Regions from separate parts of the Roseomonas marmotae genome, predicted to be linked through region 1. Evidence: riboswitches for the same ligand, from Rfam matches in the RefSeq annotation. Region 1 holds a riboswitch; the other holds the start of a gene.
The links. A riboswitch is a leader RNA that binds a small molecule or an ion and turns the genes downstream of it on or off. The one in region 1 is predicted to bind glycine.
Positions count from the first base shown of each region.

Region 2: another riboswitch for glycine. It lies ahead of IAI58_RS08705 (trimeric intracellular cation channel family protein); the one in region 1 lies ahead of gcvT (glycine cleavage system aminomethyltransferase GcvT).

Region 1 covers NZ_CP061091.1:3,192,521-3,196,930, reverse strand. The annotation lists gene IAI58_RS15025 (homoserine kinase) at 1-692, opposite strand, end outside; gene ispH (4-hydroxy-3-methylbut-2-enyl diphosphate reductase) at 694-1,665, opposite strand; gene IAI58_RS15015 (hypothetical protein) at 1,778-2,335, shown strand; glycine riboswitch at 2,527-2,628, shown strand; glycine riboswitch at 2,633-2,714, shown strand; gene gcvT (glycine cleavage system aminomethyltransferase GcvT) at 2,773-3,870, shown strand; gene gcvH (glycine cleavage system protein GcvH) at 3,883-4,257, shown strand; gene gcvP (aminomethyl-transferring glycine dehydrogenase) at 4,257-4,410, shown strand, end outside.
Region 2 covers NZ_CP061091.1:1,838,999-1,843,408, forward strand. The annotation lists gene IAI58_RS08695 (MFS transporter) at 1-621, shown strand, start outside; gene IAI58_RS08700 (amidohydrolase) at 685-1,839, shown strand; gene IAI58_RS08705 (trimeric intracellular cation channel family protein) at 2,203-2,844, opposite strand; glycine riboswitch at 3,007-3,094, opposite strand; gene IAI58_RS08710 (IS630 family transposase) at 3,313-4,410, shown strand, end outside; gene IAI58_RS08715 (MFS transporter) at 4,410-4,410, opposite strand, start outside.

The DNA.
Region 1 (4,410 bases):
ACGGCCAGGTCATAGGCCAGGAAATCGGTGCAGGCGAAATAGAAGTCGATCAGCCCGGAGACACGTGGCGCGCCCTCGGCATCGTCCAGGAAGAAGACATTGTCGGGGAAGAGGTCGGCATGGATATGTCCGCGCGGCAGGCCGCGCGGCCAGTCGCGCAGGATGCCCTCCAGATGGCCGTCCAGCTCGGCGATCAGGCCGGGCTGCACCGCGTCGCCGCCCTTGCGGCAGCGGTCCAGCAGCGGCGCCCAGGCATGCGGGCCCAGGCTGTTCGCGCGCTCCTGCGCGAAGCCGGCGCCGGCGGCATGCAGTTCCGCCAGCGCGGCGCCCAGCGGCGCGCAATGGCCCTGCCGCACCCGGCGCGGCCAGACGCCCGGCAGGAAGGTGCAGATGGCGGCGGGGCGGCCGCACAGCTCCCGCAGCGCCTCCCCATCCCGCGCCGCGACCGGCTGGGGGCAGGAGAGGCCGCGCGCCGCCAGATGCCGCATCAGGCCCAGGAACCAGGGCAGTTCGGCCGGGTTCACCCGCTTCTCATAGAGCGTCAGGATATAGTCGGCGGTCGTGGTCTTGAGGGCGTAGTTGCTGTTCTCCACCCCCTCTGCGATGCCACGGAAGGCGACCAGTTCGCCCAGGTCGTACTCGGTCAGGAAGGCGCGCAGCGCCTCGTCCGAGATCTCGGTATAGACAGCCATCTTATCGTCCGGGGCGTTGCATCGGGGGAACGCGGAAGGTGATGTCCTCGACCGCCACCACCACTTCCTCGGTGGTCACGGTGAAGCGCTCCCGCAGTCGGACCAGCACTTCCTCCACCAGCACTTCGGGGGCGCTGGCGCCTGCGGTCAGGCCCAGGGTGGCCACGCCATCCACCTGGGCCGGGTCGAGGTCGGCGCCGCGCTGCACCATGACCGCGCGCTGGCAGCCGGCGCGGATGGCGACTTCCCGCAGCCGCACGCTGTTGGAGGAATTGGGGGCGCCGACCACCACCACCATCTCCGACCGCGCGGCGATGGCCTTGACCGCCGCCTGCCGGTTGGTGGTGGCATAGCAGATATCCTCCTTCCCCGGCCCGACGAGGCGGGGGAAGCGGCGCTGGAGGGTCGCGACGATCTCGGCGGTGTCGTCGACCGAGAGGGTGGTCTGGGTGGTGAAGGCCAGGGGGCCCTCGGGCGGCTGCACCGCCTCGGCATCCTCCACCGTCTCGATGATGGTGGCGCTGCCCTCGGGCAACTGGCCCATGGTGCCGACGACCTCCGGATGCCCCTCATGGCCGATCAGCAGGATGTGGCGGCCGGCGGCCTGATGGCGCTCGGCCTCCCGGTGCACCTTGCTGACCAAGGGGCAGGTGGCGTCTAGATACATCATGTTCCGCCGCCGCGCCTCGGCGGGCACGGATTTCGGCACGCCATGGGCGCTGAAGACCACCGGGGCATCCGGCGGAACCTCGTCCAGTTCCTCGACGAAGATGGCGCCCTGGGCCTCCAGGCTCTGCACCACGAATTTATTGTGCACGATCTCGTGCCGCACATAGACGGGGGAGCCGAATTTCTGGATGGCCTGCTCGACGATCTTGATGGCGCGGTCCACGCCGGCGCAGAAGCCGCGCGGGCCGGCCATCAGCACATGCAGGGGCGGCTTGGGGGCAGCCTGGGATCTGGGCAGGGTCATGCTTGCGTCGGGGCCGGAGGCGTGGTGGTTGCGGGTTCTATCGGTTGCGGCGTGGCGGGGGGCGAGAGTGCCCCCCCGTCCGGTCCGCGGCACTAAGGGGAAGAGTGGCAGCATGGTCAAGGCGCGGAACCTTCTGAACGGATGCATCGCAGGCGGTGTGGCGCTGTTGCTGGCCGGCTGCGGAGAGCGTGCGCCCGTCAGCCTGCTGGATGGCATCCAGGCGCCCTGTCCGCCGATCGGCGTGATCGGCGACGCGGCGGACCTGACCCGCTTCCGCCCGGGGGCGGGCTCCGACCTGACGGCCATGGTGGTCAATGCGCAGGTCTCCGGCTTCCAGGCCAAATGCGACTATGCTCCCCGCCGCTCCGGGCTGGTGGTGACCCTGACGCCGGAATTCTCGGCCGAGCGGGGGCCGGCGGCACAGGGACGCTCGCTCGACATCCCCTATATGGTGGCGGTGGTGGGCGATGGCGACCAGGTTCTCTCCCGCTCCGAATTCGTCATGCGCGTCAGCTTCCCGCCCAATGTTGCGAAGGTGAAGAGCGCGGGGGAGGAGCTGAGCATCACCCTGACCGGCGGCGTGGCCGAGGCCTCTCAGCGCCGCGTGCTGATCGGCTTCGTGCTGAGCCCGGAGGAACTGGCGTCCAACCGCCGCCGCGGCCCGCGCTGAGCCTGCCGCCGGGGGAGGGCCGGGCGCCGATGCCAGCCCATCCGGACGGGCGCGGCCCTGGCCCGGGCAGTCTGCCATTCCGCTGTGCAACCGGGGCGGCCGCCATGCGCCCCCGCCGCCACTTCCTGGCGCCGGAGCCACGATGGCGTGTTGCACAGGGGCGCCGGCTCGGGCAGAGAGTGAAGACCCGCTGATCCCACGCGGGAGAGAATGGCGCCCCGGGTCCGGGGTGCTGTCGCCGAAGGCGCAACCGGCCCCCGGAAACGCTCAGGCAGAAGGGCCGCGTGGGGAAGGGGACTCTGGAAAGCCCGGCCTTAAAACCGGCACCGACGGAGTAAGGCGCGATACCGCGCTGAATCTCTCAGGTCATCGGACAGAGGGGGGCCACGAACCCTGACCCGCCGCGCCCGCGCGGCGATGGAGGCTGCGTGGCCGACGTGACCGAGACGCTTCTCGAAACCCCCCTGGCATCCCTGCACCGGGAGCTGGGCGCGCGCATGGTGCCCTTCGCGGGCTATTCCATGCCCGTGCAGTATCCCGCCGGCATCATGGCGGAGCACCTGGCCACCCGGCAGGCCGCCGCGCTCTTCGATGTCTCCCATATGGGGCAGGCGGAGCTGGTGGGTGAGGGCGCGGCCGAGGCGCTGGAGCGCCTGACGCCGGCCGATGTGAAGATCCTGAAGCCCGGCCGGCAGAAATACGGCCTGCTGACCACCGAATCCGGCGGCATCCTGGACGACTTCATGGTCACCAATCTCGGGGACCGGCTCTTCCTGGTGCTGAATGCCAGCCGCAAGGACGTGGACTGCGCCGCCATCGAGGCCGTGCTGCCTGCCGGTGTCTCCCTGAAGCGCCTGCCGGACCGCGCGCTGCTGGCCTTCCAGGGTCCGGGTGCCGTGGCCGCGCTGGCCACCCTGGCCCCGGCCGTCTCCGCCATGCGCTTCATGGACGTGCAGGCGGTCGAGATCGCCGGTATCCAGACCCTCGTCAGCCGCAGCGGCTATACCGGCGAGGACGGGGTCGAGATCAGCGTCCCGGCGGAGCAGGCCGAGGCGCTGGCCCGCGCCCTGCTGGCCCTGCCCGGCGCCGTGCCGGCGGGCCTCGGCGCCCGCGACTCGCTGCGGCTGGAGGCGGGGCTCTGCCTCTACGGCAACGACATCGACGAGAGCACCAGCCCGGTGGAGGCCAACCTCGTCTGGACCATCGGCAAGCGCCGCCGCACCGAGTGGAATTTCCCGGGCGCCGGGCGGGTTCGTGACGAACTGGACAATGGCCCGAAGCGCCTGCGCGTCGGCATCCTGCCCGAAGGCCGCCAGCCCGCCCGTGGCCATACCCCGATCCAGGCCGGCGGCGCGGTGGTCGGCGAGATCACCAGCGGCGGCTTCGGCCCCTCGCTGAACGGCCCCTGCGCCATGGGCTACGTGGCGCGCGAACACGCCGCCGACGGCACGGCGCTCGACCTCATGGTGCGCGGCAAGGCCTCCCCGGCCCGCGTCGCGCCGACCCCCTTCGTTCCCCACCGTTACGCCCGATAAGGACCTGCCCCGATGGCCGAGTTGAAGTTCACCAAGGATCATGAATGGGTGCGGCTGGAGGGTGGCGTCGCCACCATCGGCATCACCGAGCATGCGCAGAATGCCCTGGGCGACGTGGTCTTCGTCGAGCTGCCGGAGGCCGGCCGTGAGGTCGCGGCCGAGGAGGCTGTGGCGGTTGTGGAGAGCGTGAAGGCGGCGTCCGACGTCTATGCGCCCATCGCCGGCAAGGTGGTGGAGGCCAATCAGGCCCTGGTCGATGATCCCGCCCTGGCCAATTCCGCGCCGACCACGGATGGCTGGTTCTTCAAGATGGAGCCCGCCGACCCCGCCTCCATCGACGCGCTGATGAGCGAGGCCGACTACGCGGCATTCGTGAGCAGCCTCTGATGTCCAGCGCCCTCGCCGAACTCCAGGCGCTGGAGGACCATGGCGCCTTCGCGGAGCGGCATATCGGCCCTTCGCCGGCCGAGATCGACGCCATGCTGAAGGTGGTCGGCGTCGACAGCCTGGATGCGCTGGCCGACCGCACGGTGCCCGCCG
Region 2 (4,410 bases), 1.4 Mb from region 1:
CTGCTGAACGGCACGGCGGGGATCATCATGGTCGCCATGCTGGTGCTGCAGCAGGGCGGCAACATGACGGCGCAGAGAGCCGGCCTTCTGACCATCGGCTATGCCGTTACCATCCTTGCCTTCATCCGGGTGGGCGAGAAGCTGCTGCAACGCTTCGGCCCGCGCAAGCCGATGATCTGGGGCTGCCTTATTGTCGGGCTGTCCATCCTGCTGCTGATGCCCACCAACCTCCTGCTGGGCACCTATACGGTGCTGACCGTGATCGCCTTCTCGCTGTTCGGGATCGGGCTGGCCTTCTATGCCACGCCTTCGACCGATGCGGCGCTGTCGAACCTGCCCGAAGATCAGGCCGGTGCGGGCGCGGGGATTTACAAGATGGCCTCGTCCCTGGGCGGGTCCTTCGGCATCGCGATTTCCGCCACGATCTATACGGCGATCGCGGGTACCGCCGGCGGCGTGGAATGGATCGCGGGCGTGATCACCTTCATCGGCAATCAGGAAAACCTTGCCACACGCCAGGCGGCCCTGGTCGCCTTCATGGCCAATCTGGTGATGGTGGCGGTCGCCATCCTGTCCATCGTCATGACGGTCCCTAAGGGCAAGCAGACCGGCGACCGTTGACTTTGGCGGCTACCGCCCTGCCACATGGCGGGGCGGCATCCATTGATCCTCAGGAGAAATGACATGAACGCCATCGTGAAGCATGTGGATAGCATCGCGATGAAGGGATGGTTCGAGCATATGCATCGCCACCCCGAACTGTCCATGCACGAGGAACGCACCGCCCAGTACATCGCCGAGCAGCTTCGCGCCATCGGCGGCTTTGAGATCGCGACCGGCATCGGCAAGCATGGGATCGTCGCCACGCTCAAGGTGGGTGACGGAGACAAGGTGATCGGCCTGCGCGCCGATTTCGACGCCCTGCCGATCCAGGAAGAAAACAACCTGCCCTATAAATCCACGGTCAAGGGGGTTGCGCATCTGTGCGGGCATGATGGCCATACCGCCATGCTGCTTGGCGCGGCAAAGTATCTGGCGGAAACCCGGAATTTCAATGGCACCGTCCGGCTGATCTTCCAGCCCGCCGAGGAAACCATGGAGGGCGGTCCGGCGATGATCAAGGATGGCCTGTTCGAGCGCTTCCCCGTCGATGCCGTCTTTGGCATGCACAACCTCCCCGGTCTCGAGAAGGGCAAGTTCTATTTCCACTCGGGTGAGATGATGTCGGCCGTCGATAACTGGGAAGTCGAGATCATCGGCAAGGGTGGCCATGGCGGAATCCCCGAACTTACCATTGACCCAGTGGTGGCGGGCTCGTCCGTCGTCATGGCGATTCAGTCGATCATATCGCGCAATGTCGCCCCAGCCCATCGCGCGGTGGTGACCATCGGCGCCTTCCTATCGGGCAACGCAGGCAATGTGGTGGCTGAAAAGGCTATCTTGCGCTTTTCCATTCGCTCGACCACGCCTGAGGACCGCGAGATGATCCTGGGCAACATCCGTCGCATCGTCAGCCACCAGGCAGAGTCCTTCGGCTGCACTTCGGAAATCCGCGAGGGCATTCCCGGCGCGGTGCTGGTAAATGACGCGGGTGAGACCGACAAGGCCGCGAAGATTGCGCAAGCAGCCTTCGGCGAGGATCAGGTTGTCAATCCCGGCCCGTCCCTCCTTGCGTCTGAGGATTTCGCATTCATGCTGCAGAAGAAGAAGGGCACCTATTGCTTCCTTGGTAGCGGTCCCGGCAAGATGGTGCACCATCCCGAATATGCCTTCGACGAGGAAATCTTGCCCGTCGGTGCGGCCTATTGGGTCGCGCTGGTGGAAGGCTATCTGCGCTGACCCGCCAAATGTGAGCGGGACCGGGCGGGCAAGCCGCGCGGCTGGCGGTATTCTTGGGATCCAGAAGGGCCTGACAGCTGCGGCTATCGTGCTGGACAGCATCGGTAGCCGTTCACCGCCTTCGGATGACGAAGCGACGATCAGAATCTCGGTCGGCGAGTTGCTTGCCATGCTTGCGGTGGAGCGGGGCGATGAGGATACCGCGGCGTAGTCCACCAGAAGCCAGGATCAACGCAGTCGCCGAGTGGGTGCGCGGGCGCATCCTGACAGCTCACCTGGATCGGACCCTCCTGCCGGGACGTCGGTGCAGGCCGCTGCTGCCCGGCGGGATGACTGTCCGCGGGACAAGGGTCACCTGCCACCCTATTCCCAGTGCTGCCCGTAGGAGAAGGTCGGCAGCTTCCATTCTCTCCAGATAGCCAGCAGGCGCAGCATCAGGCCGGCCGTGAAACTGACCGCGGTATTCAGGTCGGCATCGATGCCAAGCGCGCGCAGGCTGAGGAAAAGGGCGCAGACGGCTAATGAGACGCTCGCATAGAGTTCTCGGCGGAACACCACAGGCGCCTGGTTGCAGAGCACATCACGCAGGATGCCGCCGCAGATTCCCGTGATCATGCCGGACATGATGACGACGATGGTCGGGTAATCCATCGTCAATGCGACGCTGCAGCCGATCAGCGAGAAGGCGACCAGCCCCATGGCGTCGAGCACGAGGAAAAGCCGCTTCAGATTATGCAGGAACGGCGCGATCACCGTGGTCAGCAGCCCGGCGGAGATCACGAGGTAGACGTATTCCGGGTGTTGGGTCCAGCCGATGGGAAAACGGCCGAGGGTCAGGTCCCGGATGGTGCCACCACCCAGCGCGGTGACGAAGGCAATGACGACCACGCCGAAAATATCCATGTTGCGGCGACCGGCCGCGAGCGCACCGGACATCGCCTCGGCGGTGATAGCGATCAGATAGATGACGAACAGCAGGGATTCCGAAGGCAGGAACGGGTACATGGGAGATGCTCCGGTTAAAGCCAGAACACGCTCCCTTGCGGATCCTGGTGTGCCTCTCCCGCTGTCCTTTTACCTGAGAGTTTCGGCCCCGGCAGGAGCCTGCCCCTTCGGTGGACCTGAACGCGCGAAGCAGGCGCTCCGGTCTCTCTCCAGACGGCACACAATTTCCCTGCGGTTCAGTATGCCTGAGCGATTATGGGAGTTTGCGCCTTCGGCGGAGGCAGGTGCCTCTCTCTCCCGCAGAGGAGGGTATTTATCGGTTGGTGCTCGCCGGCCTGTCAACCGCCGGCCGGCGCGGCCCAGGGCCTAGAGCAGATCCCGATCAGGTGGAATCACCTGATCGGGTGAAGATGCTCACAAAAACAAAAGCCTAGAGCAGTTGAAGTGAGCCAGGGCGAACGGAAATTGCTCTAGTATCCTGATCGCGAAATTCCTACGATCATGCAGGTAATCGTAGGGAGAGCCGCGATGGGCAAACCGGCGGTGACGATTAGGCTGAGTGAGGCCGAACGTCGGGAACTGGAATCCCTGGCTCGGGCTCACAAGACCGGACAGGCGATGGCGCGCCGGGCCCGCATTGTGTTGGCCGCCGCCGCGGGTCTGGAGAACAAGGCGATCAGCGCTGAGGTCGGCGCGGACGCCAACACGGTTTCAAAGTGGCGTCGGCGCTTCGCCGTGCATCGCCTGGACGGGTTGCTCGATGAGCCCAGACCAGGCACGCCGCGCACGATCGGCGATGACGCGATCGCCGATACCATCCGGCTGACGCTGGAAACAACGCCGCCAGGTGCGACGCATTGGTCGCTGCGCTCCATGGCCCGGACCGTCGGGTATGCGCCATCGACCATCCACCGCATCTGGCGGGCCTTCGGGCTGCAGCCGCACCGGAGCGAGACCTTCAAGCTCTCCAATGACCCGCTCTTTGTCGAGAAGGTGCGCGACATCGTCGGGCTCTACCTGGCACCGCCGGACCGCGCGCTGGTGCTGTGCGTGGATGAGAAGTCCCAGATCCAGGCGCTCGACCGCACCCAGCCCCTGCTGCCGATGCGTCCCGGCCAGGCGGAGCGGCGCACGCACGACTATACCCGCCACGGCACTACCTCGCTGTTCGCAGCGCTCGACATCGCGACCGGGACAGTGATCGGCCACTGCTACCCTAAGCACCGCTCCACCGAGTTCCGGAAGTTCCTGGATCAGGTGGAGAAAGCCGTGCCCCAGGATCTCGACGTCCATCTCGTGATGGACAACTACGCCACCCACAAGACCAAGCCGATCCGCGACTGGCTGCTCAAGCGCCCGCGCTGGCATGTCCATTTCACGCCCACCGGCGCCTCCTGGATCAACCAGGTCGAACGCTTCTTCGCCCTCATCACCGACAAGCAGATCCGGCGCGGCATCCATCGTTCCACCCAGGCGCTCGAGCGCGACATCCGTGCCTTCATCGAAGCCCATAACGTCGATCCCAGACCGTTCCGCTGGACCAAGTCCGCCGACGACATCCTCGGTGCCATACAGCGCTTCTGCCAGCGCACCCAGCAGATCGGAGGAACTACAGAATCAGGACAC